3 regions of the Mesorhizobium sp. M0698 genome follow, and region 2 is predicted to be linked to each of the others. Evidence: predicted binding sites of a transcription regulator. Region 2 holds the regulator's gene; each other region holds the start of a gene.
The links. Region 2 encodes PhoB, which activates phosphate uptake and scavenging genes when phosphate is short. Its sites were predicted from a motif close to TGTCATNNANCTGTCAT; they were not measured.
Positions count from the first base shown of each region.

Region 1: the regulator PhoB is predicted to act here: its motif matches at 4,600-4,616, upstream of phnF (phosphonate metabolism transcriptional regulator PhnF).
Region 3: the regulator PhoB is predicted to act here: its motif matches at 6,400-6,416, upstream of NKI16_RS13065 (RNA degradosome polyphosphate kinase).

Region 1 covers NZ_JAMYPQ010000002.1:204,080-213,878, forward strand. Annotated here, with positions in the region: gene phnL (phosphonate C-P lyase system protein PhnL) at 1-170, opposite strand, end outside; gene phnK (phosphonate C-P lyase system protein PhnK) at 397-1,173, opposite strand; gene NKI16_RS05610 (alpha-D-ribose 1-methylphosphonate 5-phosphate C-P-lyase PhnJ) at 1,170-2,069, opposite strand; gene NKI16_RS05615 (carbon-phosphorus lyase complex subunit) at 2,335-3,447, opposite strand; gene phnH (phosphonate C-P lyase system protein PhnH) at 3,449-4,057, opposite strand; gene phnG (phosphonate C-P lyase system protein PhnG) at 4,057-4,518, opposite strand; gene phnF (phosphonate metabolism transcriptional regulator PhnF) at 4,654-5,397, shown strand; gene NKI16_RS05635 (zinc-binding alcohol dehydrogenase family protein) at 5,416-6,432, opposite strand; gene NKI16_RS05640 (ABC transporter permease) at 6,503-7,468, opposite strand; gene NKI16_RS05645 (sugar ABC transporter ATP-binding protein) at 7,465-9,018, opposite strand; gene NKI16_RS05650 (ABC transporter substrate-binding protein) at 9,122-9,799, opposite strand, start outside.
Region 2 covers NZ_JAMYPQ010000009.1:193,506-203,304, reverse strand. Annotated here, with positions in the region: gene xylF (D-xylose ABC transporter substrate-binding protein) at 1-234, opposite strand, end outside; gene NKI16_RS19845 (ROK family protein) at 521-1,765, shown strand; gene phoB (phosphate regulon transcriptional regulator PhoB) at 1,775-2,464, opposite strand; gene phoU (phosphate signaling complex protein PhoU) at 2,481-3,188, opposite strand; gene pstB (phosphate ABC transporter ATP-binding protein PstB) at 3,221-4,024, opposite strand; gene pstA (phosphate ABC transporter permease PstA) at 4,021-4,872, opposite strand; gene pstC (phosphate ABC transporter permease subunit PstC) at 4,876-5,865, opposite strand; gene pstS (phosphate ABC transporter substrate-binding protein PstS) at 5,925-6,986, opposite strand; gene NKI16_RS19810 (hypothetical protein) at 7,639-7,992, shown strand; gene NKI16_RS19805 (DUF2865 domain-containing protein) at 8,076-9,047, opposite strand; gene NKI16_RS19800 (hypothetical protein) at 9,381-9,596, shown strand; gene tolA (cell envelope integrity protein TolA) at 9,734-9,799, opposite strand, start outside.
Region 3 covers NZ_JAMYPQ010000005.1:16,809-26,607, forward strand. Annotated here, with positions in the region: gene fumC (class II fumarate hydratase) at 1-764, shown strand, start outside; gene NKI16_RS13045 (DoxX family protein) at 893-1,327, shown strand; gene NKI16_RS13050 (DoxX family protein) at 1,472-1,885, shown strand; gene NKI16_RS13055 (hypothetical protein) at 1,904-2,530, opposite strand; gene ppx (exopolyphosphatase) at 2,594-4,126, opposite strand; gene NKI16_RS13065 (RNA degradosome polyphosphate kinase) at 4,126-6,327, opposite strand; gene NKI16_RS13070 (zinc-finger domain-containing protein) at 6,477-6,722, shown strand; gene NKI16_RS13075 (FAD-dependent monooxygenase) at 6,742-7,956, shown strand; gene NKI16_RS13080 (TIGR02117 family protein) at 7,984-8,655, opposite strand; gene NKI16_RS13085 (metal-sensing transcriptional repressor) at 8,761-9,024, shown strand; gene NKI16_RS13090 (cation diffusion facilitator family transporter) at 9,021-9,799, shown strand, end outside.

The DNA of each region.
Region 1 (9,799 bases), on a different contig from region 2:
AGCATTTTCAGGATCGAGCTCTTGCCGGCGCCGGACGGGCCGCCGAGCACGGCGCATTCGCTGGCCCTGATCGCGAATGAGACACCGGCGACCACCGGCAGTTTGATGCCGTCGCGCAGGTGCATGGTGAAGCTCTTCGCGACATCGGAGACAACGAGCGGGGTTGCCATCAGAGGGTTCTCCCGTTCGGCGCTTCGCCGGCCCGCAATGTCTTCGCCTGAGCACCCCCCTCTGGCCTGCCGGCCATCTCCCCCTCAAGGGGGGAGATTGGCAGCCTCCCCGTCTCGCTCGTTCTGCAACGTTGGAGAGTGGCGAAACCGTACGCGGCAGCTAATCTCCCCCCTTGAGGGGGAGATGGCCGGAAGGCCAGAGGGGGGTACGCCGGAACAATCATCGTCACACCTGCAGAATCGAGGAGACAAGCAACTGGGTATAAGGCGCGCGCGGATCGTCGAGGACGCGGTCGGTGAGGCCGCTTTCGACGACGCGGCCGTCCTTCATCACCATCATGCGCTGCGACAACAGCCGCGCCACGGCGAGATCGTGGGTGACGACGATGGCGGCCAGGCCGAGATCGGTGACCAGGCCGCGCAACAGATCGAGCAGGCGCGCCTGCACCGAGACGTCGAGGCCGCCGGTTGGCTCGTCCATGAACACCAGCCGCGGCCCGGTGACGAGGTTGCGGGCGATCTGCAGGCGCTGGCGCATGCCTCCGGAAAAGGCGCGCGGCTCGTCGTCGATGCGGTCTTCGTCGATCTCGACACGAGACAACCAGTCGACCGCCGTTGCGCGGATCCTGCCATAGTGACGGTCGCCGACCGCCATCAGCCGCTCACCGACATTGGCGCCGGCCGACACCGTCATGCGCAGCCCGTCGGCCGGGTTCTGATGGACAAAACCCCAATCGGTGCGCATCAGGAAGCGGCGCTCGGCCTCGCTCATGCGGTAAAGTTCGCGAAACTGGCCGTCGCGCATCCGGTAGCTGGCGGTGCCGGAGCTGGGCAGCAGTCGAGTTGACAGGCAGTTGAGCAAAGTCGTCTTGCCGGAGCCGGATTCGCCGACCACCGCCAGCACTTCGCCCGGCCAGAGGTCAAAAGTGACGTTCTCGCAGCCGACGCGCGAGCCGTAGAATTTGGACAGCGCCGAAACGCGCAGCAGCGGTTCGTCTGTCATTGCGCCGGCTCCGTTTTTCCTGGGGCAAGATGGGTCTCGGGCGCGAGATGGCCGCGGTGGCCTTCCGCGCGCCGCTTCTCGCAATGATCGGTGTCGGAGCAGACGAACATGTGGCCGCCATGGTCGTCGAGGATGACCTCGTCGAGATAGACGTTCTCGGCCGCGCACAGCGCGCAGGGCTGGTCGAAGGTCTGCACCTCGAACGGATGGTCCTCGAAATCGAGGCTGACCACATCGGTGAAGGGCGGCAGCGCGTAGATGCGCTTTTCGCGGCCGGCGCCGAACAATTGCAAAGCCGGCGAACGGTGCATCTTGGGATTGTCGAATTTCGGCGTCGGCGACGGGTCCATCACATAACGGCCCTCCACCCTTACCGGATAGGCATAAGTGGTGGCGATGCGGCCGTGCCTGGCGATGTCCTCATAGAGCTTCACATGCATAAGGCCGTATTCCTCCAGCGCATGCATTTTGCGCGTCTCCGTTTCCCGCGGCTCGAGGAAGCGCAGCGGCTCGGGGATGGGCACCTGGTAGACCAGCACCTGACCGGCACTCAGCGGATATTCAGGGATGCGGTGGCGCGTCTGGATGATGGTCGCCTTCGCCGTCTCGGTGGTGACCGCGACATTGGCGACCTTCTTGAAGAAGGCGCGGATCGAGACGGCATTGGTGGTGTCGTCGGCGCCCTGGTCAATGACCTTGAGCACATCGTCCGGGCCAATGATCGAAGCGGTGACCTGGACGCCGCCGGTGCCCCAACCATAGGGCATCGGCATTTCGCGCGAGGCGAACGGCACCTGATAGCCAGGAATGGCGATGCCCTTGAGGATCGCCCGACGGATCATCCGCTTGGTCTGTTCGTCAAGATAGGCGAAGTTGTAGGTGGCGATGTCGGTCATGGCGATCGCTTCCGCTCTGTGCTACCGAATTGAGTTCCAAGACACGGAAAAGGGGCTGGGCTCCGATGACCCCGACCGGATGGATGCGCCTCGGAATCCTGTTGCTGGTGTTCGTCGGGGTGGTTGCCTTTGTGCTTCGAAGAATGGTTCTTCCTGAGCCGAGGGAAGGCGCGCAAGGCGAGACCATTGGCGGCAGTAGCGGTTACGGCGGATCCGGAGGCCATTCCCCAGACGGGGGAGGTCACGGTGGTGGAGCTAACTGAAGTCATTCCGCTGCCTGCCTCTTTTCTTCGGCCTTGCCGGCATTTTCGCGGGCATCATGCTCGGCGCGCATGCGGCGCACGAGGTCGAGTTCGGCCTGGAAGTCGACATAATGCGGCAGCTTCAGATGCTCGACGAAGCCGGTCGCCTGGACATTGTCGGAATGCGAGATGACGAACTCCTCGTCCTGCGCTGCGGCGATGACATCCTCGCCCAACTCCGAGGCGCGCAGCGCGCGGTCGCATAGTGCCATGGCCATCGCCTTGCGCTCGCTCTGGCCGAAGACGAGGCCGTAGCCGCGGGTGAATTGCGGCGGCGCCTTGGCCGAGCCCTTGAACTGGTTGACCATCTGGCATTCGGTGACGCGGATGCTGCCGAGCGGCACGGCAAAGGGCAGTTCCGGCACGTCCAGTTCCAGTTCGACCTCGCCGATGCGAACCTCGCCGACGAAGGGATGGTTGCGCGCGTAGCCGCGCTGGGTGGAATAGCCGAGCGCCAGCAGAAACCCCTCGTCGCCGCGCGACAGCGCCTGCAGGCGGATGTCGCGCGCCATCGGGAATTCGAGCGGCTCGCGGGTGATGTCGCCGGGGACATGATCCCCAGGCATGTCGCCGTCGGGCTCGATCAGGCCTTCGCGGGCGAGGATGGCCGAGACGCGCGGCATGGCTTCCGCCTCGCCTGCACGCTGCTCCGGCTCGGCGACATCGCCGCCGGCGGCAAGTTCGGGATCGAGCAGCCGGTGGGTGTAGTCGAAAGTCGGGCCGAGCAACTGGCCGCCGGGCAGGTCCTTGTAGGTGGCCGACACCCGCCGCTCGACCAGCATCGTGCCGGTGTCGATCGCCCTGGTGTAGCCGAAACGCGGCAGCGTGGTGCGATAGGCGCGAACCAGGAAGATCGCCTCGATCATGTCGCCGCGCGCCTGGACGATGGCGAGTGCCGCCAATTCCCTGTCGTAGAGCGAACCTTCGCTCATCACCCGGTCGACGCCGAGCGCCAGCTGCTCGACGATCTGGTCGAGGCGAAGTGCGGGCACCGAACGATCGCCGCGCCGGCGGTCGGCGAGCAGTTTGTGGGCGTTGCGAATGGCCGCTTCGCCACCCTTTACCGCAACATACATGCTACGCCTCCATCATCTTGATGCGCGTCGTGCGCGGCAGGCAGGCAACGCTGTCAGGGGTGGCGAGGACGATGTCGACACCGCGGGGAAAGCGCTGGTTGTTCTGCTTCCATTGCTCGACGAAATGGCGCGGCATTTGCGCCGGCGCGATCGTCGCCGTCTTCTCGATGCCCGGGCCTTCGAGCACCAGCGCAGCGCCGGAGATGAGATCGCCGACCTCGAGGATCAGCGTCGTGGAGCGATCGGGATAATCCTGGGTGCCTTGCGAAAACCCGTCGAGCGCCATCATCTCGGCCGGCGTGGCGATCAGCGCGAAATGCGCGTCGGCCGGGGTGTTGGCCAGCGGCGCGCCGGTATGGAAGCCAAGCCAGGATTTCACCGCCGACACCTGCAAAGCCGGGTCGAGCCAGAGCGGCGTGTCGTTGTCGCACAGCGCCAGCGCAACGGCGCCGGCGGTGGCCGACAGCGGCGCCGGTGGGTGGGCAAGGGCCGGCAAGGGCTGGACGCTGCCCGGCCGCGCCATCGCGTCCATCACGGCATGGAATACGGTCTGGGCATTGAATACCGGATCGGCGAAGCCGCCTTCAATGGATTGAGTGGCGATATCCATCAGTCTTCTCCGCGCACCATGGTGAAGAAATCGACCTTGGTCGCCGCCGTCTCGGCGCGGCGCTGTTCACGCGCCTTGGCCAGTGCCGCCTGCAAGGGCGCAACGATCCTGGTCTCGACCTCGTTGCGGTGGGCAGGATCCTGCCAGAGCGCGTCGGCGATTGCAGCCAGCCTTGCCTTCTGCTTGTCGCGGCCAAGCGCGTAGCAGTGGCCGACATGGCCGGACGCAAGCCGCACCGTGGCACGGGTGACCGTCGCCTCGCCGACATTGAAGGGCGCGCCGCCGCCGCCGATGCGGCCGCGTACCGTAACCAGGCCGGTTTCGGGGCCACGCAGAAGTTCCGCTTCGCAAGGCAGGCCGGCTTCGTCCCAGAGGCGGACGATGTCGTCGCCGGCCGATTGCGCCAGCGTCGCCATCACGGCCTTGCGCTCGGCCTGCTCTCGCGCTTCCCGTCCTCGCATGGCCGGTGCTCCTCGTCTGCGTTCATTTGTCTATTGATATAGACAACTATACAAATTATATCCATTATCTAGCGCGTGTCCATGACGGGCACGTGACACGGGCCAAAAGATCGGCGCGAGGAATTGGGGCGGGAGATGATCGGACAAGCCAACAGCATCGAGCGGCGCAGCGGTGTCGCGCTGTGGCGGCAGATCGCCGACCAGATCCTGCATTCGATCGCCGCCGGCGATTTTCCCGAGAATGCCGCGCTGCCGCCGGAGATCGCGTTGGCCGGACGCTATGGCGTCAACCGCCACACGGTGCGTAGCGCTATCGCAGCGCTGGTGCAGGAGGGTGTGCTCAGGGCGGAGCAGGGGCGCGGCACCTTCGTGCTGTCGCGCAAACGGCTGTCTTATCCGATCGGCGCCCGCACCCGCTTTTCCGAGGGATTGCAAGGACAGGCGTCCGAGCGGCATATCACCTTGCTCGCGTCATCGATCGAGCCGGCCAACCGTCGTGTCGCAGAGGGCTTAGGCCTGGCGACGGGGGCCGATGTGATACGCCTGGAAACGCGCGGCGAAGCCGATGGAATGCCGGTGTCTCGCGCGGCCGGCTGGTTCGATGCCAGGCGCTTTGCCGGCATCGATGCCGCCATGGCGGAAACCGGTTCGATCACCGCATCGCTGGCACGTTTCGGCATCGACGACTACCTCAGGCAATCGACCGTGCTGTCGGCGCGCCATGCCGATGCCGCCGACCTTGCGGACCTCCAGCTGCAGCCCGGCGCCATCGTGCTGGTGACGGTCGCCGTCAACGTCACGCCCGACGGTCAGCCGATACAGTTTTCGGAGTCGCGCTTCCCGGCCGAGCGGATCGAGCTCAAACTGTCGGCGCTCTGAGATGCGGCAGCCCTGGCATCATCCGACTTGAATGACGGCCTTGATCAGGCCGGACTTCTCATGCGCCCAGCGGGCGAGGTCGTGCGGCGTCTCGCCAAGCGTGGTGCGGTGGGTGACCAGCTTTGCCAGCGGCAGCGCGCCGTTGCGGATCGAGGCGGCGACATGGTCGAAATCGACACGCAGGGCGTTGCGGCTGCCGATCAGCATCATCTCGCGCTTGTGGAATTCGGGATCGGAAAAGGCGATGTCGTCCTTGACGACGCTAACCAGGACCAGCGCCCCGCCGTGCGCGACATGGGCGAAGGCCGACTGCACCGACCGGGTGTTGCCGGTGGCATCGAAAACCACGTCGAAGCCGTCGCCGCCGGTTGCTTCCCGCACCAGGTCGGCAGCAGCGCCCCGCGAGCCGTCGAGGGTCGCGAAGCCGAGTTCGCTTTCGGCGAAACCCAGCCTCTCCGCACTCATGTCGAGCAGCGTCACGTCGAGCCCGGCGATGCGGGCGAACAGCGCCGTGCCGAGCCCGATCGGGCCGGCACCGATGACCAGTGTGCGCGCACCTGGATCAGCGAGCGAGCGCCGCACGGCATGGGCGCCGATCGCCAGGAATTCGACGGCGGCGGCATCGGCCAGCGACAGGCCGTTTGCCGGATAAAGATTTTGCGCCGGCACCAGGATCTGCTCGCACATGGCGCCGTCGCGGTGGACGCCGAGCACCTCGATCCTGACGCAGCAATTCGGCTTGCCTTGCCGGCAGGCGATGCATTTGCCGCAGGCGAGATAGGGATTGACGATCACCGCTTCGCCGACGGCGAGATCGACGTCCTCGCTAACCTCGATCACGGTGCCGGAAACCTCGTGGCCCATGATGCGGGGATAGGCGAGGAACGGGTGCTTGCCTTCGAAGATGTGATAGTCGGTGCCGCAGATGCCGACATGGCTGACGGCGACCAGCGCCCAGCCGGCGGGGGGCGCGCCAGGCGCCGGACGGTCTTCGAGGACAAGTTCGCCGGGCGAGCGGCAGACGACGGCTTTCATGCTTCAATCCAGTCGGTTCATGGCACCGCCGGCCCTGCTGTCGCGAGGCCGGCGGTTGTTGGGAGGCAGTCTATTTGCCGCGGCGGCGCAGCCCGTCGAAATAGACGATGACGATGATCAGCACGCCGGTGATGATGCGCTGCCAGAAGGCGTTGACGTTGAGCAGATTGGCGCCGTTGTTGATGGTGGCAAGGATGAAGGCGCCGAGCAGCGGTCCGTGCACGGAGCCGACAGCGCCGAACAGCGAGGTGCCGCCGATCACCGAGGAGGCGATCGCCTGCAATTCCCAGCCCTCGGCCTGCGTCGGATTGCCGATGCCGATGCGCGAGGCAAGCAGCACGCCGACGAAGGCCGCACACAGGCCCGACAGCGTGTAGGCCATGTAGATGGTGCGCTGGACGTTGACGCCTGACAGGCGCGACGCCTCGGCGTTGGAGCCGACCGAGAACAGATAGCGGCCCCAGCGGCTGTGGTGCAGGAAGATGTAGGCTGGGATGCCGACCAGGATCACCATCCAGAACAGATTGGGGACGCCGGCGAAGGAACTGCGCGAGAACGTCTGGAAGGCGTCGTTGTTGATCGAGATCGAGTTGCCATTGGTCATCAACAGACCGATGCCGCGCAGCGAGGTCAGCGTTGCCAGGGTGATGATGAAGGGCGGCAGGCCCATCTTGACGATGCCGAACCCATGGAACATGCCGATGGCGACGCCGACCAGCAAGGTGATCAGGATGGCGAGGAAAACCGGTGTGCCGGCGTTGATCAGCATCGCGACGATGACGGTGGCGAAGCCGACCACGGCGCCGACGGAAAGGTCGATGCCGCCGGTGATGATGACGAAGGTCTGGCCGACCGCCAGGATGGCGATCATCGACCCTTGCCGCAACAGGTTGGAGATGTTGTTGGCGGAGGCGAAGCTCGGCGTCGCCACCGACAGGATGATCCATAAAAGAACCAGCAGCGCCAGCAGTGTCAGCCCGAACAGGGCGTTGTAGTTGCGTTTCGGCCTTTCGGCAGCGATCGCCTCGGTGCTCATATCCGTCCTCCCGGTCTTTCTTGTTTCTCGGCCAGCGCCTGGGTGAGGATCTCCTCGTGGTCAGCGGTACGAAAGCCGTGCGTGGCCACCAGCTTGCCGCGCCGGAACACGTGCAGCGTGTCCGCGAGTTCATAGACCTCGGGCAGGTAGGACGAGATCAGGATGATGCCGGCTCCCTTGGACAACAGCGCGCCGAACAGGCGGTAGATCTCGGCCTTGGTGCCGACATCGACGCCGACAGTCGGCTCATCGAAGATGAATAGCTTGGCGCCGTGGGCGAGCCATTTGCCGATGACGATCTTCTGCTGGTTGCCGCCGGACAGGCTGGAGGCCAGCGCGCCGCGCGTCGGCGTCTTGATGCGCAGGTCGGCGATCTGGCGATCGGCTTGCGCCTTTTCCTGCGCGCGGGAGATCAGCAGATTGCTCGAGATGCGCTTGTAGATCGGCAGATTGAGGTTGAGTCCGACCGGCAGGTTGAGGCAGAGGCCCTGGTCGCGGCGGCTTTCCGGGGCCAGCGCCATGCCGAGCCTGATCGCGTCATGTTCGGAATTGACCTTGACCTCCTTGCCCTCCCACAGGATCTGGCCGGCCGATTTGCGGTGCCGGCCATAGAGCGTGGTGACGAACTCGCTGCGCCCGGCGCCGATCAGGCCATAGAGGCCGACGATCTCGCCGGCACGGACGGACATCGAGACATTTTCGAAACCCTTGCCGGACAGGTTCCTGGTTTCGACGATGGTCGCGCCGGGGGTGAAATGCTCCTTGTGGTAGACCTGCTCGATCGAGCGGTTGATCATCATCTTGACCAGCTCGGCGTCATTGGTCTCGGCAATGTTCCTGGTGCCGACCAGCGTGCCGTCGCGCAGCACCGAGACGCGGTCGGCGAGCTCGAACACTTCTTCCATGCGATGGCTGATGTAGATGATGGTGACGCCTTCGCCCTTCAGCCGGCGGATCAGCGTGAACAGCTGGTCGGCCTCCTTGCGGGTAAGATAGGCGGTCGGCTCGTCGAAGATCAGGAATTTGGTGCCGCGCACGGTGGCGCGGGCGGCGGCGATCAACTGCTGCTGGCCGATGGTCAGGTCACCCAGCATGACATGCGCCGGCAGGTCGAAGCCGAGATCGTCGATGATCTTCTGCGCCTGCCTGATCATCGCCCGCTGCTGCAGGATGCCGAAGCGGGAATCCTCTTCGCCGAGGAACATGTTGGCGGCGACGGTGAGATGGCGGCACAGGACGACTTCCTGATGCACGGCATTGATGCCGAGCGCCATCGCCTCATGCGGCGTTGCCAATGCGGCAGGCTTGCCCTCCCAGATGACGTCGCCGGAGGTGCGCGGCATGACGCCGGTAAGAAGCTTGATCAGGGTGGATTTGCCGGCGCCGTTCTCGCCAACGATGGCGTGGATCTCGCCGGCCTTGAAGGCGAGATCGACCGGCTTCAGCGCATGGGTGCCGGGATAGCGCTTTTCCAGCCCGCGGAGTTCGAGGATGGTCCTGCCCGGTTCCAGCGTTGGGGCCGGATGGAGTTCCTGCGCCGTCGACATCATGACAATCCTCCCAGATTGGCCCCCAAAGATTGGCCTCGCGATTGGCACGAGTGGGATGTTTCCGGGGCGAAAGGCCCCGGAAACAGTTCACTTGCGGCTATGCTCAGTCGAGCTTCGGGTTGAGCAGCGCGTCGATCTTCGGATCCTTCATGTTGGCCTTGGTAACCAAATTGGCGCCGGTATCGACATTGGCCTCGACCTTCTCGCCCTTCGAGGCGGCGAGCGCCGTCTTGATGCCGTCATAGCCCATCCGGTACGGATCCTGAACGACGAGAGCCGAAATGACGCCGTCATTGAGGAACTTGATCAGCTTCTCGTCGCTGTCGAAACCGACCAGCCCGACCTTGCCGGCAAGACTGTTCTCGGCGATCGCCTGACCGACGCCCTGCGCCATGATCAGGTTGGAGGCGAAGATGCCCTTGAGGTTGGGGTTGGCGGTGATCAGGTCGGTGGCGATGTTGAGGCCGGTGGTGGCCTGGCCGTCGGCGTATTTGTCGGCGACCAGCTTGAGGCCGGGATATTTGGCGGCGAGCTGTTCCTTGAAACCCTGGGCGCGCTGTTCGAGCGAGCCGGCACCCGGAAGCGCGGTGATCAGGGCGACGTCGCCCTCGACCTTGCCGCCATTGGCTTCGCCGATGGCTGCGGCAAGGCCGTCAGCGGCGACGCGGCCGCCCTGGATGTTGTCGGTGGTCAGGAACGAGGTGAAGGCCTTGGAGTCGGCGCCGGAGTCGATGCCGATGATCTTGACCTTGGTGGCGGCCTCGTCGATCGGCTTGCCGAG
Region 2 (9,799 bases):
CAGGCTCTCGACGTCGGTGAGCTGCTTGCCGGGGTTGGACTGTGCGTCGGCGGAAATATACTTGTCGCCTGCGGCCTCAATGGCCGCCTTCATTGCGGCCTCGTCGGTCTTCCAGCGCTCTTCCTGGAAGTTCGACCAGGAAACGCCGATGACCTTGTCTTTAGCCTGCGCCACCGACGCCAGCGCCAGCGTCATGGCGACACCCGCCAGAATGGCGGTCGTGAATTTCTTCATCATATCCTCCCTGCGCCGCGTACGGCGTGACCAATTGGCTCAAAGACCAGCTTAGAAGCTCTAATTTTTTCGAGCCTCGAAAAAATACTGGCCCGATCTCCGGCTGCTGTCAACATCGATTCTGATGGATTTTGATGACTCTGCGAGTTTTTTCGAGCGTCGGAATAAACGATGACAGCGCCACCTGCATCTGACACTATTTGCCTGCGTCCGACACTATTTGTCGGACATTACCGACGGCTTCCGGTTCATGAGCGGCCGCGGCAACCGGGAGGAAAGCAAAACAATGTCGGTCGGAATCCGCCATGACGATTTGCGCCGGCGCAACCGGGCGATGGTGATCTCGGCGGTGCGCCGGGCCGGCCAGCCATCGCGTACTGAGATCGCAGCTACTACCGGCCTCAGTCATTCGACCATATCGGCGATCTCTTCCGACCTGATACGGGAAGGCATCCTCGCCGAGAGCAAGGCAAGTGAGCCCGTTTCGTTGAAACGCGGTCGTCCGCAGGTCGGCCTCGCCCTCAACCCGGAAGCGGCGGCGGTGCTGACCGTGGTGTTGTCGCTGAATTTCCTGTCGGCCGCCATTATCGACTATACGGGACAGGTGGTCGCCGAGGAACAGCGCCGGCTGGACACGCTGACCATGCCGCGCGACGAGCTGATCCGTGAATGCATGGCCATCGTCCGGCGCCGGCTGCAGGATCCAGACCTTGACGTCCGCAGTGTCGCCCGCATCGCCCTGGCGATTCAGGGCATTACCGACTCCCCTGCACGCGCCATGCTGTGGTCGCCGATCACGCCGCAGACCGACATCGCCTTTGCCGACATGCTGGAGGACGAATTCGGCATCCCGGCAACGGTGGAGAACGACTGCAACATGATGGCGGTGGCTTTGCGCTGGCGCAATCCGGATCGCTATCGCGACGACTTCATCGCCATCCTGCTTTCGCATGGCATCGGCATGGGGCTGGTGCTGAAGGGCGAACTGTTCACCGGGACGCATTCCTCGGGTGGCGAATTTGGCCACATGATCCATCGTCCGGGCGGCGCGCTCTGCCGTTGCGGGCGGCGCGGCTGCATCGAGGCCTATGCCGGCAACTACGCCATCTGGCGCAACGCCAGGCAGATGAGCGAAGAAAGCGAACCGATCGCCGACGTCAGCGACGCCGACATGCGAGCACTGGCGGCCCGGGCGCGCGAGAAAGATGGGCCGGAACGCGAGGCCTACCGCAAGGCCGGCGAAGCGCTGGGTTTCGGTCTCGGCTCGCTGTTCGCGCTGATCGATCCGGCACCGGTCGCGATGGTCGGCGCCAGTGCCGCCGCCTTCGATCTGATCGAGCCGGCCTTGCGGAAGGCAATCGCCCAGACCGCCGGCGGCCAGCATTCGGGCTCGATCTCCTTCGATACAGAGCCGAACGAATTGCCGCTGATCCGCGAAGGCTGCGCGATGCGGGCGCTAAGCTTCGTCGACCAGGAGATTTTCGCGCCGGGCGCGCAAATGAGGCCCAGCGTCAGAAAGAACGTAGCCTGACCAGGCGGGTCAATCTTCCCTGATCGCATAGCCGGCACCGCGGATGGTGCGGATGACATCCGGCATCCGGCCGTTGTTGACGGCTTTGCGCAGCCGCCCGACATGCACGTCGACGGTGCGTTCGTCGATGTAGATTGTCTCGCCCCAGACATTATCGAGTAACTGGCTGCGCGAGAAGACACGGCCCGGATGCCGCATCATGAACTCGAGCAGCCGGAATTCGGTCGGCCCGAGCCTGATTTCGCTCTTCTTGCGATAGACCCTGTGCGATTCGCGATCGAGCACGATGTCGCCGACCTTCAGCACGCTGGACAGCACTTCCGGCTTGGCGCGCCGCAGCAGCGCCTTGACCCTGGCCATGAATTCCGGTGTCGAAAACGGTTTGACCAGATAGTCGTCGGCGCCGGTCGAAAGCCCGCGCACCCGGTCGCTCTCCTCGCCGCGCGCGGTCAGCATGATGATCGGCAGCCGCTCGGTTTCGGGGCGCACCCGCAACCGACGACAGAGCTCGATGCCGGAAACCGCTGGTATCATCCAGTCGAGCACCAAAAGGTCGGGCACATTCTCCTGCAAACGGATCTCGGCTTCGTCGCCGCGTGTCACCACCTCGACCTGGTAGCCTTCGGATTCGAGATTGTAGCGGAGCAGCACACCCAATGGCTCCTCGTCCTCCACCACCATTATGCGTGGTGCGATCATCGGCTGGGCACCCCCATCATGTCACCGGTGCGGACATTGTCGTTTCGTCCTGCTTCGGACGATTGACCGGCAATTGCTCGCCGGTCAGCACATAATACGCATTTTCGGCGATGTTGGTGACATGGTCGCCGATCCGCTCCAGATTCTTGGCGCAGAACAGCAGGTGCGTGCAAGCGGTGATGTTGCGCGGATCTTCCATCATGTAGGTCAACAGCTCGCGGAACACGGACGTGTATTTGACGTCGATGCGCTCGTCGGCGGCACGCAGCTTGGCCAACGCGGCCGCATCGCCTGCAGCATATTCCTCGATGACACCCTGCACCTGGATGAGAACCAGCTGCGCCATCGCGTCGATGGAATGCGACAGGTCCCGCGGCGTGGCGCTGAGGCCGACCGCACTCACGCGCTTGGCGATATTCTTGGCAAGGTCGCCGATGCGTTCGAGGTCGCCCGCCATGCGGATCGCTCCGACCACATGGCGAAGATCGTGGGCCATCGGCTGGCGTTTGGCGATCAGGGTGATGGCGCGGTCGTCCAGTTCGCGTTGACGCGCATCCATGATGGCGTCGTCGGAAACGACGCGTTGCGCCAGCACGTTGTCGGAATTCAACAGGGCCTTGGTCGCCCCGCCGACCATCGAACCGGCGAGGTCGGCCATGTCGCGGATCAGCTTGCTGATCTGCTCGAGATCCTCGTCGAAAGAAGCGACTGTGTGTTCGCCCATGGTCCTGTCCTCATATGCATGATCGGAACGGCTCAGCCGAAGCGGCCAGTGATGTAGTCCTGCGTGCGCTTCTCGCGGGGCGACGTGAAGATCTTCTCGGTCCGGTCGAACTCGACCAGTTCACCCAGATACATGAAGGCGGTCTGGCGCGACACGCGCGCCGCCTGCTGCATGTTGTGGGTGACGATGACGATCGTATAGTCGGCTTGCAATTCGTCGATCAGTTCCTCGATCTTGGCAGTCGACAGCGGGTCGAGGGCCGAAGCCGGTTCGTCGAGCAGAATGACTTCCGGCTTCACGGCCACGGTGCGGGCGATACAGAGCCGCTGCTGCTGGCCGCCGGACAGGCTCAAGCCGCTGGCGTTGAGCTTGTCCTTGACCTCGCTCCACAGCGCGGCGCGCTTCAACGCCTGTTCGACGCGGCCGTCCATCTCGGACTTGCCGAGGTTCTCGTAGAGCCTGACGCCGAAGGCGATGTTCTCGTAGATCGACATCGGGAACGGCGTCGGCTTCTGGAACAGCATGCCGATCTTGGTCCTGAGGAGGTTGAGATCCTGCGACCGGTCGAGAATGTTCTTGCCGTCGAGCAGCACCTGGCCCTCGGCCGTCTGTTTTGGGTAGAGCTCATAGATGCGGTTGAACACACGCAGCAGCGTCGATTTCCCGCACCCCGAAGGGCCGATGAAGGCCGTGACACTGCGCTCAGGCAGTGACAGGCTGATGTCCTTCAGCGCCTTGCTCTGGCCGTAGTAGAAGTTGAGATTCTTGACCTCGATCTTCGTCTTCTCGACGACCGTTTCGGCCATCGTCATGTCTGGGGACAACATCTGTGTCATCTGTCCTCTCTGCGTCCGGTAAGGCTGCGGGCGAGGATGCTCAAGCCCAGAACCGTCAGGGTGATTATGAGTGCGCCGGTCCACGCCAGTTGCTGCCATTCCTCGTAAGGGCTGAGAGCGAACTGGAAGATGGTCACCGGCAGGCTGGCCATCGGCGCGTTGATATTGCTGCTCCAGAACTGGTTGTTGAGCGCGGTGAAGAGCAGCGGCGCCGTCTCGCCGGAAATGCGTGCTATCGCCAGCAATATGCCGGTGACGATGCCGGACAATGCGGCGCGGTAGGCGACCGAACGGATCACCACCCAGCGTGGCGCGCCGATCGCGGCACCGGCTTCACGCAACGCGTTCGGCACCAGGTTGAGCATGTCTTCAGTGGTGCGCACGACCACCGGAATGACCAGGATGGCAAGCGCAACGGCGCCGGCAATGGCCGAGAAATGTCCCATTGGCCGCACCATCAGCTCATAGACAAACAAGCCGATGATGATCGACGGCGCCGACAACAGGATGTCGTTGATGAAGCGGACGACGGTGGTGATGCGCGAAAAGCGTCCATACTCGGCCATGTAGGTTCCCGCCAGCACGCCGATCGGCGTGCCGACGACAACGGCGATGATCGTCATCAGCAGGCTGCCCGCGATGGCATTGAGCAGGCCGCCGGCCTCGCCCGGTGGTGGCGTCATCTCGGTGAAGACCGCGAGCGAAAGCCCGGCTGTGCCCTTATAGACCAGTGCGCCGAGGATGAGCGCCAGCCAGGCAAGCCCGATGCCGGCGGCGACGACGCAAAGCGCCATCATCACCGAATTCCTGGCTTTGCGGCGGCTGTGGAGCGATGAGGATGTCGACATCGGTCAGGCTCCCGTACGGGCGTCGATCCGCATCAGCATATAGCGGGCGGCGGCAAGGATCAGGAAGGTGATGACGAAGAGGATCAGGCCGAGCGAAACCAGCGAGGAGGTGTAGAGGTCGCCGTCGGCCTCGGTGAATTCATTGGCGATGGTCGCCGAGATCGTCGTGCCCGGCGCGAACAGGGAGGCACTGATGCGGTGGGCGTTGCCGATGACGAAGGTCACCGCCATGGTCTCGCCGAGCGCCCGGCCGAGGCCAAGCATGACGCCGCCCATGATGCCGATGCGGGTATAGGGAATGACCACGCGCCGGGTCACTTCCCAGGTCGTGCAACCGATGCCATAGGCCGATTCCTTCAGCACCGCCGGCACCGTATCGAAGACGTCTTTGGTGATCGAGGTGATGAAGGGCAGCACCATGATGGCAAGGATCAGCGCCGAGGTCAGAAGGCCGATGCCGTAAGGAGGGCCAGCGAAAAGGCTGGATAGTCCCGGCACGCCGTGGAAGACGTTGATGATGAAGGGCTGTATCGCCGTCTGCAGGAACGGCGCGAACACGAACAGGCCCCAGATGCCGTAGATGATCGAAGGAATGCCGGCCAACAGCTCGACCGCTATGCCGATCGGGCGCCTGAGCGGGCGCGGGCAGAGCTCGGTGAGAAAGACTGCAATGCCGATGCCGATCGGAACCGCGATCAGGATGGCGATGGCCGCCGTGACCAGGGTGCCGTAGATCGGCGCCAGTGCGCCAAATTTTTCCGTGACCGGATTCCAGCTTTCAGTCGTCAGGAAAGAAAAACCGAACGACGACAGCGCCTGCCATGAGCCGGCAAACAGCGAGATCGCGACACCGCCGAGGATGACCAGCACAAGAATTGCGGAAGCGCGGGTGAGTCCGCGGAATAGGGCATCTGTGAGCGCGAAGCGCCGCACCGTAGCTTCCCTGGCCCGGGCTGCTGCAGATGATGGCATGGCATCGGAAGCGATGGTCATTGGGTCCTCGCGATTGAAGGCAACAGGGAGGGCGCCATCGACGCCCTCCCTGGAGGAGATTACATAGCCGAGTAGAGCGGCTTGCCGTCGTCGCCGACGACTTCCTTGGCCCACATGGCCTTGACGCTCTCAACCACCTTTTCGGGCATCGGAACGTAGTCCAGCTCGCCGGCCATCTCGTCGCCCTTGTCGTATGCCCAGGCGAAGAATTTGAGCGCTTCGCCGGTGGTCGCGGCATCATCCGGCTTCTTGTAGAGCAGGATCCACGTTGCCGCCGTCATCGGCCAGGACTCGGCGCCCGGCTCGTTGGCGAGGATGACACCATAGCCCGGCTGCGAGCTCCAGTCGGCATTGGCCGCTGCCGCCGAGAACGCCGCCGCGGTGGGCTCGACCTTCTTGCCGTCCTTGTTGATCATATCGGTGTGGGTGAGCTTGTTCTGCTTGGCGTAGGCATATTCGACATAACCGATCGCGCCGCCGGTCTGGGAAACGTTGTTGGCAACGCCCTCATTGCCCTTGGCGCCGATGCCGACCGGCCATTCCACGGCCTTGTCGACGCCGACCTTTTCTTTCCAGTCCGCGCTGACGTCGCCGAGGTAATAGGTGAAGTTGAACGTCGTGCCCGAACCATCGGAACGGTGAACGACCGCGATCGCCTGCGAAGGCAGCTTGACGTCCGGATTAAGCTTCTTGATCGCTTCGTCATCCCAGCTCGTGATCTTGCCGAGGAAGATGTCGGCCAGCGTCGGGCCGTCGAGAACCAACTCGCCCGGCTTGATGCCTTCGAGATTGACGACGGGAACGATGCCGCCCATCACCATCGGGAACTGAGCCAGTCCGGTCGCTTCAAGCTCGTCGCCCTTGAGCGGCGCATCCGAAGCGCCGAAGGTAACGGTCTTGGCTTTGATCTGCTTGATGCCGCCGCCGGAACCGATCGACTGGTAGTTAAGGCCAACGCCGGTGTCTTTCTTGTAGGTGTCGGCCCACTTCGCATAGATCGGGTAGGGGAAGGTGGCGCCGGCGCCGGAGATGTCCGCGGCGAGCGCGGCGGACAGGGTGAGGGTGGTCGTCGCCGCAGCCATTGCAATCGCAACGGCCGCCGAGCGGATGAAATGTCTCATGTGGCCTGCTCCTGTTCGGAATATGGTCTCTCGGCGCCATTCCTCCGGCGCCCGCTGAGGCCAATAGCCCCCGATTATTACAGTCGCATGACAGTTTCATGTCGCTCCGGTAACGGCGCCCAGCCGGGTTAAGAAGGAGCGGCCGCGGGCTTTGTCGGCATGGGCCGCGGTTTGCCGCTGGAATCAGCAGCTTGCGTGAATTCCGGCCGGCATCGTCTGCTCGGCGATCGTAGCCACCGGCTTTAAAAGAAAAAAGCCGGACGGGAGCGCGTTGCATGCAGCCAGAACGTGTCATGGCCGCGCCATCGCCGAAACAGGTCCGTTGGGGTAAATCTGACCCTGTTTCTTGCCGGCGGTCGCTGCTCCCGCCCGTAACTGGAGGAGCGGAACTTCGAATATCCCATTGTCGCCACTGAGCGCAGCTTTGGTATGGTGCGATCGCACCATGGCCTTACGCTGGAAGCGTTGACGAATCGCAAGGTTCTAACTCGCGCTGGACCTCCATCCGCGCCCGACCCGGCGCTCGATCTTCGAGCAACGCCTTCGACTGGAAGTGCGACGACTCTACTTCACGGTATCTACTCCCTTCGCCCTATTCCGCCGGTTGTCGGTTAGGCCGAAGCAGCGTTATAAGCTTGCAGGGGTATTGCTGATGTCTCGACGGATTCTGCCTGTCTTCCTGTGCCTGGCGCTGCCTCTGGGAAGCGGCTGCGCGCGCAGCTATGACGGCACCGTCATCATTCCCAAGCCGCTCGATGTTCGCCGTTTCTGGGACAGGCCTTCGCCGCAGGCGCAAGCCGAACAGTCGCAACTGGAGACCGACGTCTTTCCAGTGGCGCCGCAAACGCCGAAAAGGCCGGCGGTGCGCAGGAGCGCGGCTTCCGTTGCAACGCCTCGGAGGAGGGTCACCAACAACCCGCCCATGCTGTCGCCGGAGCCGACGAAGCCGCTAACTTGCAAGAATGTCAGCGAGCCCGGCAAACGGGCCCGCATGGTCTGCGAATAACCAGCCGACGTCCGTCGATGCGTACGGCTCCAGGCCTTGAAGCGGCTATCCGGCCAGCCGTCTCGGAACATCGCCCGCCCTGGTCAGTCCGCCGGGAAAAAGGCCGGCCCGACCACTCTCACCGGCCGCGCGCCGATCGCTTTCTCGATCGACTGATGCTGGGCAATCCCTGGCACCTCGAAAACCGGCGTTTTTGCCCCTGCGAGAGCGGCACCGGCAGTTTCGATCCCGGATTCAGGAATTTCCGCGACGACGCCAAGATCCGGCTTTGCCGTCGGCAACGGAATGATGGCGTTGCTCATGTTGGCCGGTGTCACGGTTCGTGCCCTGAGCTCGGCGACGCGCCGGTAATAGCGCTTGACGTCGCAGGCCTTGAAGTTCGCGTCGTCGCGGTACCGGAACGCGGCAGGTAGCTCCACATAGGGTTTTCCCGACTCGAGCGCGACCATCTCCTCGGTCTCGCGAGTGGCGTCGCTCAGCGTATAGAGGTCGACGCCGGCATCGTCGCAGATGTAGCGACACTGATCGACCGTTTCCTTCAGATCGTCGCCCTTGGCGAACTGCGATTTTGGCGCGGGGAAGAAATATCCGTCCGACAAGCGAACGCAAAACAGCATCCGATTGCCGCCAATTGTTGTGCCTGCGGACTGGGCCTTGGGTGCCGTGTGTTGCTGCGCCGGCTGTTTCTTGGCAGCGGGGGCGGCGCAGCCCAGCGCGACAAACCTGGCCTTCAATCTGGACGTGTCCCTGCTCGAATTCGACAGTCTGGCGATCTGCCGTTGCACCTCCGCCTTGCTGCTGACCAGGTCGGCGCAGGGATTGAAGAAGAAGCCGGCCGTTTTCGCCGTGCATCTGCGTTGTCTCTCAAGCTTTTGAATCGCGGCGAGTTGCCGGCGCAGTTGGGCAAGCTCGGGGCTGGTCCCGCCGCTGCGCCCCGCCGAAAGCAATTGGCTCCTGATGGCACCGCAGCTATCCGCGTAGGAGAAGGATGTGCCGAGCGCAACGGCTATTGCCGACACCAGCATCAGAATCGTGAGGGGCCAGAAGCGTGTCACTGGAACGACCATTATCCTTGTTGCACCAAGAACAGGATTTCTTTGTCGACTATGGATAAGTACTAGCTAAATCAGTTTTTCCTAATTGAAGTAGATCAAACCGCCACCAGAGACTTTAGCTCTAGTGTATTAGATCCACTCGTGTAAATTCAATATTACATTTTTATTTCAAGATTGAGACGAACCGGCAGCAACGCCGGCGGACGCCCGCCACGGCGAAGTTTGATACGCGCGGCGGGTTCGGCATCGCGATCAATCCGGCGTTACCGGCCGGCCGTTGCTGAAACCTTAGCCCTGGGATCGGCGTTGAGCGGCCAAAGGAGGAGACCGCAAATGTCGATCCACTTCACTGTCGCGGACCTGACCAGGAATCTGTTCCATTCACTTGGGTTGGACCATGAACGCGCACCGAGGCCACTCGACCACGAGCAGGGGCTTTTGCTGGAGTGCTATCTTGCCGGCCAGATACCGGAATCGGCCTGGAGCGACTATGTCTTCGAGATGCCGGAACTGGCGCGACATGTCGAGGCGAGACGAAGGCGCCACTAAAGCGCATCGCGGTCGACCGGGCCTCATGCGACGCGCTTAGGTTCTTGTCTAATGCATGTCGTTGTCGCAAAACCGCTGCACACTTTTGCGCGACATGCATTAGGTCCCGAAAAGTGGAATCCGGTTGTCGGAAAAGATCAAGGCGAAGCCTTCACTCGCGGTGCAACCTGTTCTTGTTTGGGCGAGTTGAATTGCAGAGTGAA
Region 3 (9,799 bases), on a different contig from region 2:
CGTCGGTCAAGCGCATCGAACTGACCCTGCCCGGCCTGCAGGAATTGGCGCAAGGCGGCACCGCGGTCGGCACCGGCCTCAACGCGCCGGTCGGTTTTGCCGAAAAGGTGGCGGCGCGTATCGCCGCGATCACCGGCATCGATTTCGTCACCGCGCCGAACAAGTTCGAGGCGCTTGCCGCCCATGATTCCATGGTCTTCTCGCACGGCGCCATCAATGCCTGCGCGGCGGCGCTGTTCAAGATCGCCAACGACATCCGTCTGCTCGGTTCCGGCCCGCGTTCGGGCCTCGGTGAATTGTCGCTGCCGGAAAACGAACCGGGCTCGTCGATCATGCCGGGCAAGGTCAACCCGACCCAGTGCGAAGCGATGACGCAGGTTTGCGTGCAGGTCTTCGGCAACAATGCGGCGATCAGCTTCGCCGGCAGCCAGGGCCATTTCGAACTCAACGTCTACAATCCGCTGATGGCCTATTGTTTCCTGCAGTCGGTGCAGCTGCTGGCCGACGCTTCGGTGTCGTTCACCGACAATTGCGTCGTCGGCATCGAGGCCCGCGAGGACAACATCAAGGCGGCACTCGACCGTTCGCTGATGCTGGTGACCGCGCTGGCGCCGACGATCGGCTACGACAACGCGGCCAAGATTGCAAAGGCGGCGCACAAGAACGGCACAACGCTGCGCGAGGAAGCGCTGGCCACCGGGCTGGTCAGCGAAGCCGACTATGAGCGGCTGGTGCGGCCGCAGGACATGACGCATCCGGGGTAAGTTGATCGCGAAAACGTTACCTGGGTGAACAATCCGTAACCAATCTGGCGTCTTTGGTGAACAGTCGGCCTGCGCTAACTAGACGGGTATCCCAAGCCGTTTGGCCAAACCCTTCTGGAGAGTTACGCATGTCCACCAACACGTCCACCAACACTTCGTTTGCCGGTTCCGGCACCGCCGCCGGCGCCTCGGGCACGATCCTGCTCGGCCGCATCCTGCTTTCGGTCATCTTCCTGCTTTCCGGCTTCGGCAAGCTGACGGCGATTGCCGGCACGGCCGGCTATTTCGGCAGCCTCGGCCTGCCGCTGCCGATGGTGACCGCCATTGTCGTCGGCCTGATCGAACTGCTTGGCGGCCTCGCCATCCTCGTCGGCTTCCAGACCCGGATCGTCGGCTGGGTGATGGCGATCTTCACCGTTGCCACCGCATTGGTCGCCCACACCGGCTGGGCCGATCAGATGCAGATGATCAATTTCCTGAAGAACGTTGCGATTGCCGGCGGCTTCCTCGTGCTGGCCTCCTCGGGCCCAGGCGCCTATTCGATCGACGCCAAGCGCGGCTGAAGCAGTCCAGCATTGCTTGGACAAAAGGGGTGCGGAATTTTCCGCGCCCCTTTTTCGTTGTCGGTTTGTGCCCTTCGGTCCGCTGACGGAAAACCTGCTAAGATCGGGCGCCAGGCCAAGCGGCCGTCGACAACGGAGGTGAAGATGCCCCGCAATGCGCTGCTTCTGCTTTCCCGATTGCTGCTCGCCGCGCTGTTCGTTCCGTCCGGCTTCCACGCGCTTACCGACATTGCCGGCACATCAGGCTATTTTGCCGGCCTCGGCCTGCCGCTGCCAACGCTCGTAGCCTGGGCGACGAGCCTGTTCGAGCTGATCGCCGGACTGCTCATCCTCGTCGGCCTCAAGACGCCGATCGTGGCGCTCCTGCTTGCCGCGTTCTGCATCGCGGCGGGCTTCATCGGCCACTATGGCCAGGGTGGCGACGATCCGACGCTGACCTTCATGCATTCACAGATGCTGATGAAGGACATCGCCATATCAGGCGGTTTTCTGGCGCTGGCGATGGCTGGCGCGGGTGCATGGTCGGCCGACGGCCGGATGGCTGCAGGGACGGGCTAAGCTGCCGCCCGGCTCGGCTCATTTGCTGTCGAGAAAGACGAACTCCGCAAGCCTGGTTATGTTTATGGGCTGAGAGAGAAAGGCGCCATGCCCCATTTGACCGACGCTGATGGTCAGGCAAACTTGTCTGCTTTCCACCGCGATCGGCAGCCATTCATATCCATATTGATCTGCGCCCTTGGGGGAGTAGCTCCGAAGATTGCTGTCAATCGCGACATACAGGTAGTTACGCAATTGGATCAGGCTTGCCCTCTTCAGGTATGGCAACAGGTCGGTTCGGCCCACGACAGGGTCAAGAAAGTTGCCGAGGGGCTGATGAACGGACAGAGTTCGATCGACAGCGCCAGGACAGAGATTAACGTCCGCAAAAAACGTGTTCATCGAAATCGATCTTTGAAATTTGATCATTTCGTCGCTTATTCTAAATACAAAGTAATTTATCTTTTGCCCACTTTTAGGTTTTAAAAAACCTTTGAGCAGATTGAATGGTGTTTTGCCGTCTGCGCCTTTTGGATAACTCTTCTCAAACTCAAACGCGCCTTTTGCAGCAACGGAAACCTTGGAAACCGTCTGAGCTCTGGCCGCGTCGACAATCAACAATGACAGGACGGAAAGCAGCAGCGGCAGGATTTGACTGGATTTCACGATCTTCTCCCAAGCGTGGAGCTTGCAGCGAATTGCCACATGCAATTGGCGTCGTGCCTGAAACTACTTCACAGAAACGCTTGGCCCGCCCTCGACTGCCAGCACCAGCCGGCGATTGGTGACCCTTGCCAGCTGTGCCAGCCGGCCGGCCGGCCGCTCGCCGTAAAGATCGGCCAGCGCTGCCGGCAGCACCAGCGCCAGCACGCCATTGCCGCGGTTTTCCCATTTCAGCCGTGGCATGACGCCCGGCATTGCCGCGGTCAGCAAATAGACGACGCGCAGCAGCGCGGCCAGCACGCGGGCGCGCTCGAGATAGCGCGGTGTCGCCAGTCCGCGGATTTCCGGAGCGGCTTCATTGAACACGCCCTCGTGGCGAAACAGGCTGACAAGCGCCAGGAAGGCGCGGCCGGGATGATCGACGCCGATGAACGAGGCGTGGGCGATGATGTTGAGCGATTGCTTGCCGCGATATTCGGGATGGGCACGCCAGCCGATATCGGCGAGCAGGCAGGCGGCGTGGCGGTAGCGCGCCTCATCCCTGGTCTCGTCGATGCCGAAGGCGGCGAACGCCTTGCCGGTCCACTCGACAAGCTCATGCGCGTGGTCGACCGAGCGCGAGCGCAGGCGGGCAAGCTCTTCCGCCGCCGAGATCAGCGGATCGGCCTTCTGCTCGGCCTCGTCGAGCAGCGAGTAGAGAAAGCCCTCGCGCACGCCCAGCGCCGACACGATGATCTTCGACGGCTGCATCGCCGCCATGATCTCCTGCAGCACGATGGCGCCATAGGGCAGCAGCGAACGGCGGTTCTTGGAGATGCCCTCGATGCCTTTGATCTTATCTATCTCGACCTTGGCGACCTGCCGGAGGAAGTTCGCGGCGCTTTCGATGCCGATCTCGTAATGGTGCATGACGCCGAGCGGGTAGTTGGTCATTTCCATGTGCAGTCGGGCGAGGTTTCGCCAGGTGCCGCCAACCGTGTAGAAGGCCCTGCCCTGCCCGGCTTTCAGCAATTTCGCCCGCGCCAGTTGCTCGCGCGTGATCTTTGCCGCCTGGGTCAGCGAGTTCTTCGCCATGTCCTGCAGGCGCAGGCCGCCCAACGGCAGCGTGATGCCGTCACCGATCGTCTCACCGTCGATGTCGATCAGTTCGAGGCTGCCGCCGCCAAGATCGCCGGCGATGCCGTTGGCCGGATGGAAACCGGAGATGACGCCGAGCGCCGAATAATGGGCTTCCTCGCGGCCGCTCAGCACCTGGATCTCGGTCTTGAGCACATCCTCGGCGCGGTGGATGAAGTCGGGGCCGTTGACGGCCTCGCGAGCGGCGGCGGTCGCCAGCACATATATGCGCTCGGCGCCGGCCTGGTCGGAGAGCGCGCGGAAGCGGCGGAACTCTTCCATCGAGCGCGTCACCGCCTCGGGATCGAGTTTTCCGGTCGAAACGATGCCGCGGCCGAGGCCGGCCAGCATCTTTTCGTTGAACAGCAAGGTCGGCGAACGCGCCAGCCCCTCATAGATGACAAGACGGATCGAGTTCGATCCGATATCGATGATGGACAGCGGTCGGCGGTCCTGAAGCCGGCCCTGGGACGCTGAAATCATCAGCCCGTCGCTGCGTTCTGTTTCTTGCGGCGCTTGAACTGCGCGATGCGCTTGGGCGCATGCGACTTCAACGCATCGCCCCGTCCGGACAGGCTCGGATTGGTCATGAAATATTCCTGCGCGTTGAACGGTTCCTCGCCCTCCTCCAGCACAACGCGCCGGGAGGTTCCGTCAGCCAATACGTCGAAACTTTGCTGGTTGTCCATGATGTTGCCGAGCATGATCTGGCCGAGCACCTGTTCGTGCACAGTTGGATTGGTGATCGGCACCATGGTCTCGACACGGCGGTCGAGATTGCGCGGCATCAGATCGGCCGAGGAGATGTAGACGATCGCCCCGTCCGATGGCAGGCCGTGGCCGTTGCCGAAGCAATAGATGCGGCTGTGCTCGAGGAAACGGCCGACGATCGACTTCACCCTAATGTTCTCCGATAGGCCGGGCACCTGCGGCCTCAGGCAGCAGATGCCGCGCACGACGAGATCGATCTCGACGCCGGCGCGGCTGGCATCGTAGAGCGCGTCAATGACGATCGGGTCGACCAAGGCGTTCATCTTCATCCAGATGCGGGCCGGCCTGCCCTCCAGCGCGTGGCTGATCTCATCGGAAATGTGCTTGAGGATGCGGTCGCGCAACGTGAACGGCGATATGGCCAGCCGCATCTGCTCGGCCGGCTCGGCATAGCCGGTGATGAAGTTGAACAGCTGGGCGACATCGCGCGCGATCGTCGGGGCGGTGGTGAAGAAGGACAGGTCGGTGTAGATGCGCGCGGTGACCGGGTGGTAGTTGCCGGTGCCGAGATGCACGTAATTGCGCAGCCTGCCATCCTCGCGGCGCACGACCAGCGACATTTTCGAATGGGTCTTCAGTTCGAGGAAGCCGAAGACGACCTGGACGCCGGCTCGCTCGAGGTCGCGGGCCCAGCGGATGTTGGCTTCTTCGTCGAAACGCGCCTTGAGCTCGACCAGCGCGGTCACCGACTTGCCGGCCTCGGCGGCGTCGACCAAAGCGCGTACAATCGGGCTGTCGTTGGAGGTGCGATAGAGCGTCTGCTTGATCGCTACCACTTCCGGATCGGCCATCGCCTGACGCAGGAACTGCACCACCACGTCGAAGGATTCGTAGGGGTGGTGGACGATGATGTCCTTCTCGCGGATCGCCGCAAAACAATCGCCGCCATGCTCGCGGATGCGCTCGGGAAAACGCGGGTTATAGGGCGTGAACTTCAGATCGTCGCGGGCGACGGCGACGATCTCCGAAATCTGGCTGAGCGCCAGCGGACCGGTGAGCACGCTGATCCGGCTTGCCGAGACACCAAGCTCGCCGGCGACGAAGTCGCGCAACTCGGGCGGCATCAGCCTGTCGAACTCGATCCGGATGACCGAACCGCGGCGGCGGCGCTTCAGCGCCGTCTCGAACAGGCGCACCAGATCCTCTGATTCTTCCTCGACCTCGATATCGCTATCGCGGATGATGCGGAACGTGCCGGAGCCCTTGACCTCATAGCCTGGGAACAGCTTGCCGATATAAAGACCGACCGCCTCCTCGAGCGGGATGAAGCGGACATGGCGCTTGCGATCCGGCAAACGGATGAAGCGCCTCAGCGCCACCGGCAGGCGCAGAAGCGCGCTCATTTCCTCGCCGTTCTTGCGATGGCGCAATTGCAGCGCCATCGAGAAACCGAGATTGGGAATGAACGGGAACGGATGCGCCGGATCGATCGACAACGGTGTCAGCACCGGAAATACCTGCTCCTGGAAATGGTCCTCCAGCCAGGCCTTCTCGTCCTTGCTCAGCGCCTCGCGAGTGATGCTTTCAATGCCTTCCTTGTCGAGGAGCAGCATCAGCGCCGAAAGGCTGTTCTGCTGGTCCTCCTGCAGGCGCTCGACCTCGCGTAGCAATTGTTCAAGCTGCTGCTCGGGCGTGCGTCCGTCCGGGCTCTTCAGCACGATGCCCTCGCGCACCTGGCCGGCAAGACCCGCAACGCGGACCATGAAGAACTCGTCGAGGTTGGCGGCCGATATCGACAGGAAGCGAACACGCTCGAGCAGCGGATGATTGGCGTTCAGCGACTCTTCGAGCACGCGCCGGTTGAATTGCAGCCAGGAAAACTCGCGGTTGACGAAGCGGTCGGGATTGCCGCCTTCGCGGCTCGCCGCCTCGACGGTGATGAATTCGTTCTGCACCGGCTTCAGTTCGTTCATGGTTTCCGCTCTTCCCACACCGTTCGACGACCATAGCCTTAACCGGCTTAACTTATCCTCTGACAGGCTTTTGCGACAGTTTCATTTCATCGATCTTGCAAAGAGACGGGTTATGATCCAGATGCAATCGACAAGATCAGGAGACGACGATGGCAGGCGGTTCCATTCCCCATTTCCAGAACGATGCGGGCTATCCGGCAATCGACATCGGCGTCAAGGAATTCATGTGCACCGGCGCCAATCCGCCTTTCGACCACCCCCATGTATTTCTCGATATGGGCGACGACAATGAAAAGGTCTGCCCCTATTGCTCGACGCTCTATCGCTATTCGCCGAAGCTGAAGGCGTTGGAAACGCAGCCGCCGGGCTGCCTCTATCTCGACCAGGCCGCCTGATTCTTCCGCGACAAGCCTGATGCAGGAAACGCAGTCCCGGCAGGTGGTCATCGCCGGGGCGGGCGTCGCTGGGCTGACCGCGGCACTGGCCTTCGCCGAGCGCGGCTATCGGATAAAACTGTTCGAACAGGCGCAGCACCTCGAGGCTGCCGGCGCCGGTATCCAGCTTTCGCCCAACGCGACGCGCATCCTACGGCAGCTCGGCGTACTCGATCGGCTGTTGCCGACGGCGGTGCGGCCGGAGGCGGTCGTGCTCAAGGATGCCGCCACGCTGCGCAAGCTGGCGCGCGTACCGCTTGGCCAGGCGGCCGAAACGCGCTGGGGAGCGCCCTATCTCGTTGCCCACCGCGCGGATCTGCAGTCAGCGCTGATGCAGCGAGTTTCGGAGCAGCCCGGTATCGATCTGATCGCCGGCGCGCGGGTGACCGACATCGCAGCCGGATCGAAAGGTGTTACCGTCACTGCATCGGCTGATGGCGCCACGGTCGAGGCTGGCTGTCTGCTGATCGGCGCCGATGGCGTCTGGTCGTCGGTGCGAGAAACGCTTGCCCGCAACGCAGCCGATTTCCGGAGAAGCCGGTTTTCGGGCGAGCTTGCCTGGCGCGCCACGGTGGCCGCCGACAGCCCCGCCGGACAAACCTTTGCAGCGATCGGTGCGCCCGATTGCGTTACTGCATTCCTCTATCCCGGCTTCCATATGGTCGCCTATCCGGTCAGTCGTGGCACTGCCTTCAACCTCGCCGCCTTCACTGGGGGCGAGCGCATCGCCGAGGGCTGGTCGGGGCATGCCAACCCCGCCAGCCTCGCCAGCGCCATGCGCGGTACCGCGCCGGCGCTGGTCCGTCTGGCGAGCGAGGCGGCGCCGTGGATGGCATGGCCGATCCACACCGTCGAGCAGCGGCGATGGACGACGCCGGAAGGCATCGCGCTGATCGGCGATGCGGCGCACGCGATGACGCCGTTTGCCGCACAGGGCGCGGCGATGGCGATCGAGGACGCGGCGACGCTTGCCGGCTTCGTTGCGGCCTCCACAGCCGATCTTGAGGGGGCGCTTGCCGCCTGGGAACAGGCGCGGCGGCCGCGCGTCGCCCAGGTCGCCCGCCGCGGCGCCATCAACCGCCTCGCCTGGCATGCGGCCGGGCCGGTGGCGATGGCCCGCAACCTGTTCCTGGCGATGCGCTCGCCCGAAAAGCTCGCCGCCGATCTCGACTGGCTCTATGGTTGGTGGGCGTAGGACGCTCGGCGGTCCTAAGTCGCCTTGTCAATTGTAAAGCCGCATCGACAGGCCGAGCGAGGCCGGCAGCGGATTCCACCAGCCGGTGCGCAGCCCGGCCGTGCGCAATGCCGCCGCCGTCCAGGTGTTGCAGCCGATCAGCGCGTTGAAATGACCATTGGCTTCGAAGAACCGATCGAAGCGGGAATAGGCCGCACTCTCGATCGGGATGGCCCCGTTCGGCCCCTGCCGGAAGCTTGCCGCAATGTAATCGAGCAGCGCCGTAAACCGCTCCTCGCCGATGTCGAAGCCGGCGACGTCGCGATGCGGCTCGGCGATGTCGACGGAAATGTCGACATGCATTGCCGAGGCATCGACCGTCAGCGCCTTCATCACCGGCACCGCCTTCAGCTCCGACCAGGTCGGCGTCTCCAGATAGAAGGCGCGGCCGCCCCAGCCGAAGACGATGTAGCGGACCTCCGCCACGTCTGCTGGAATGCCGGCATCGACCAGGAAATGGAAGCGCCGGCGCACATCGTCGTCGACCGGGATGGCGATGTCGGTGTGGATCGGATTTTGCAGCACCAGGATACGGTGGCTTGTGCCGATCGGATCGGCAACGGCCGCCGGCCAGAGCGGGCGCGGCAGCAGCGTGCCCAGCGCCACCGCAAGGACTGCTGCAACGACCAGCAGGCCAAGAAAACGGGCAAGCTTCTTCATGGGAAAGGCATAGAACAAGCCATGCTCAAGGTGAAGCCCCTCCGAAAGGTGCACAGCTGACTTAGAGCTTGACGCGTATCCTCCCCGGGAGGATATGCTGAAGGCATGTCAGATCATCTCCACGCTTCGCATCCTTCCATCGTAAAGCGCCTGAAGCGCGCGCAAGGCCACCTTGCGGCGGTGCTGGCGATGATCGAGGCGCATCGCCCTTGCGTTGACCTGGCGCAGCAGCTTCATGCCGTCGAAAGGGCCATCAGCAGCGCCAAGCGCGAGCTGATCAACGATCACATCGAGCATTGCCTGACGGACAGCGTCGAAACCGGCGGCAACTCGCTGGCGGAACTCAAGCAGCTGGCGAAATATCTATGAATTCCATCGTAGCCCCCATTCTGGAATGGCTCGGGCTCGGCTCGCACGCCGCACATCATCACGGCGGTCACGGTCCGCACGGTCACAGCCATGGCGTCATCGACGCGACAATTGCCACCACCGACCGGGGCATCTGGGCAATCAAATGGTCGTTCGTGATCCTGGCCATCACCGCGGCATTGCAGATGGTCGTGGTTGCGTTGTCGGGGAGCGTGGCATTGCTGGCCGATACGATCCATAACATCGGCGATGCGACCACGGCGATCCCGCTATGGATTGCGTTCGTGCTGGCGCGGCGCAAGCCGTCGCGGATCTTCACCTATGGCTTGGGCCGGGTCGAGGATCTGGCCGGCATCATCATCGTGCTCATCATCCTGTTCAGCGCTGTAGTCGCTGCCTACCAAGCCATCGACAGGCTGATCAATCCACAAGTGGTGACACACCTGGGCTGGCTGACTGCGGCGGGTATTGTCGGCTTCCTCGGCAACGAGGCGGTTGCCGTGTTCCGTATCCGCGTCGGTCGCGAAATCAACAGCGCGGCACTGATTGCCGACGGCTACCACGCCCGCACAGATGGACTTACCAGCCTTGCCGTGGTCATCGGAGCCATCGGCGTTTGGTTCGGCTTTTCCTTGGCCGATCCGATCGTCGGTCTGCTGATCACGATTGCGATCTTCGGTATCGTCTGGCAATCGGCCCGCTCGGTGCTGACCCGCATGCTGGATGGAATCGAACCCGGTGTGATGGACGAAATCCGACATGCCGCCGAGCATGT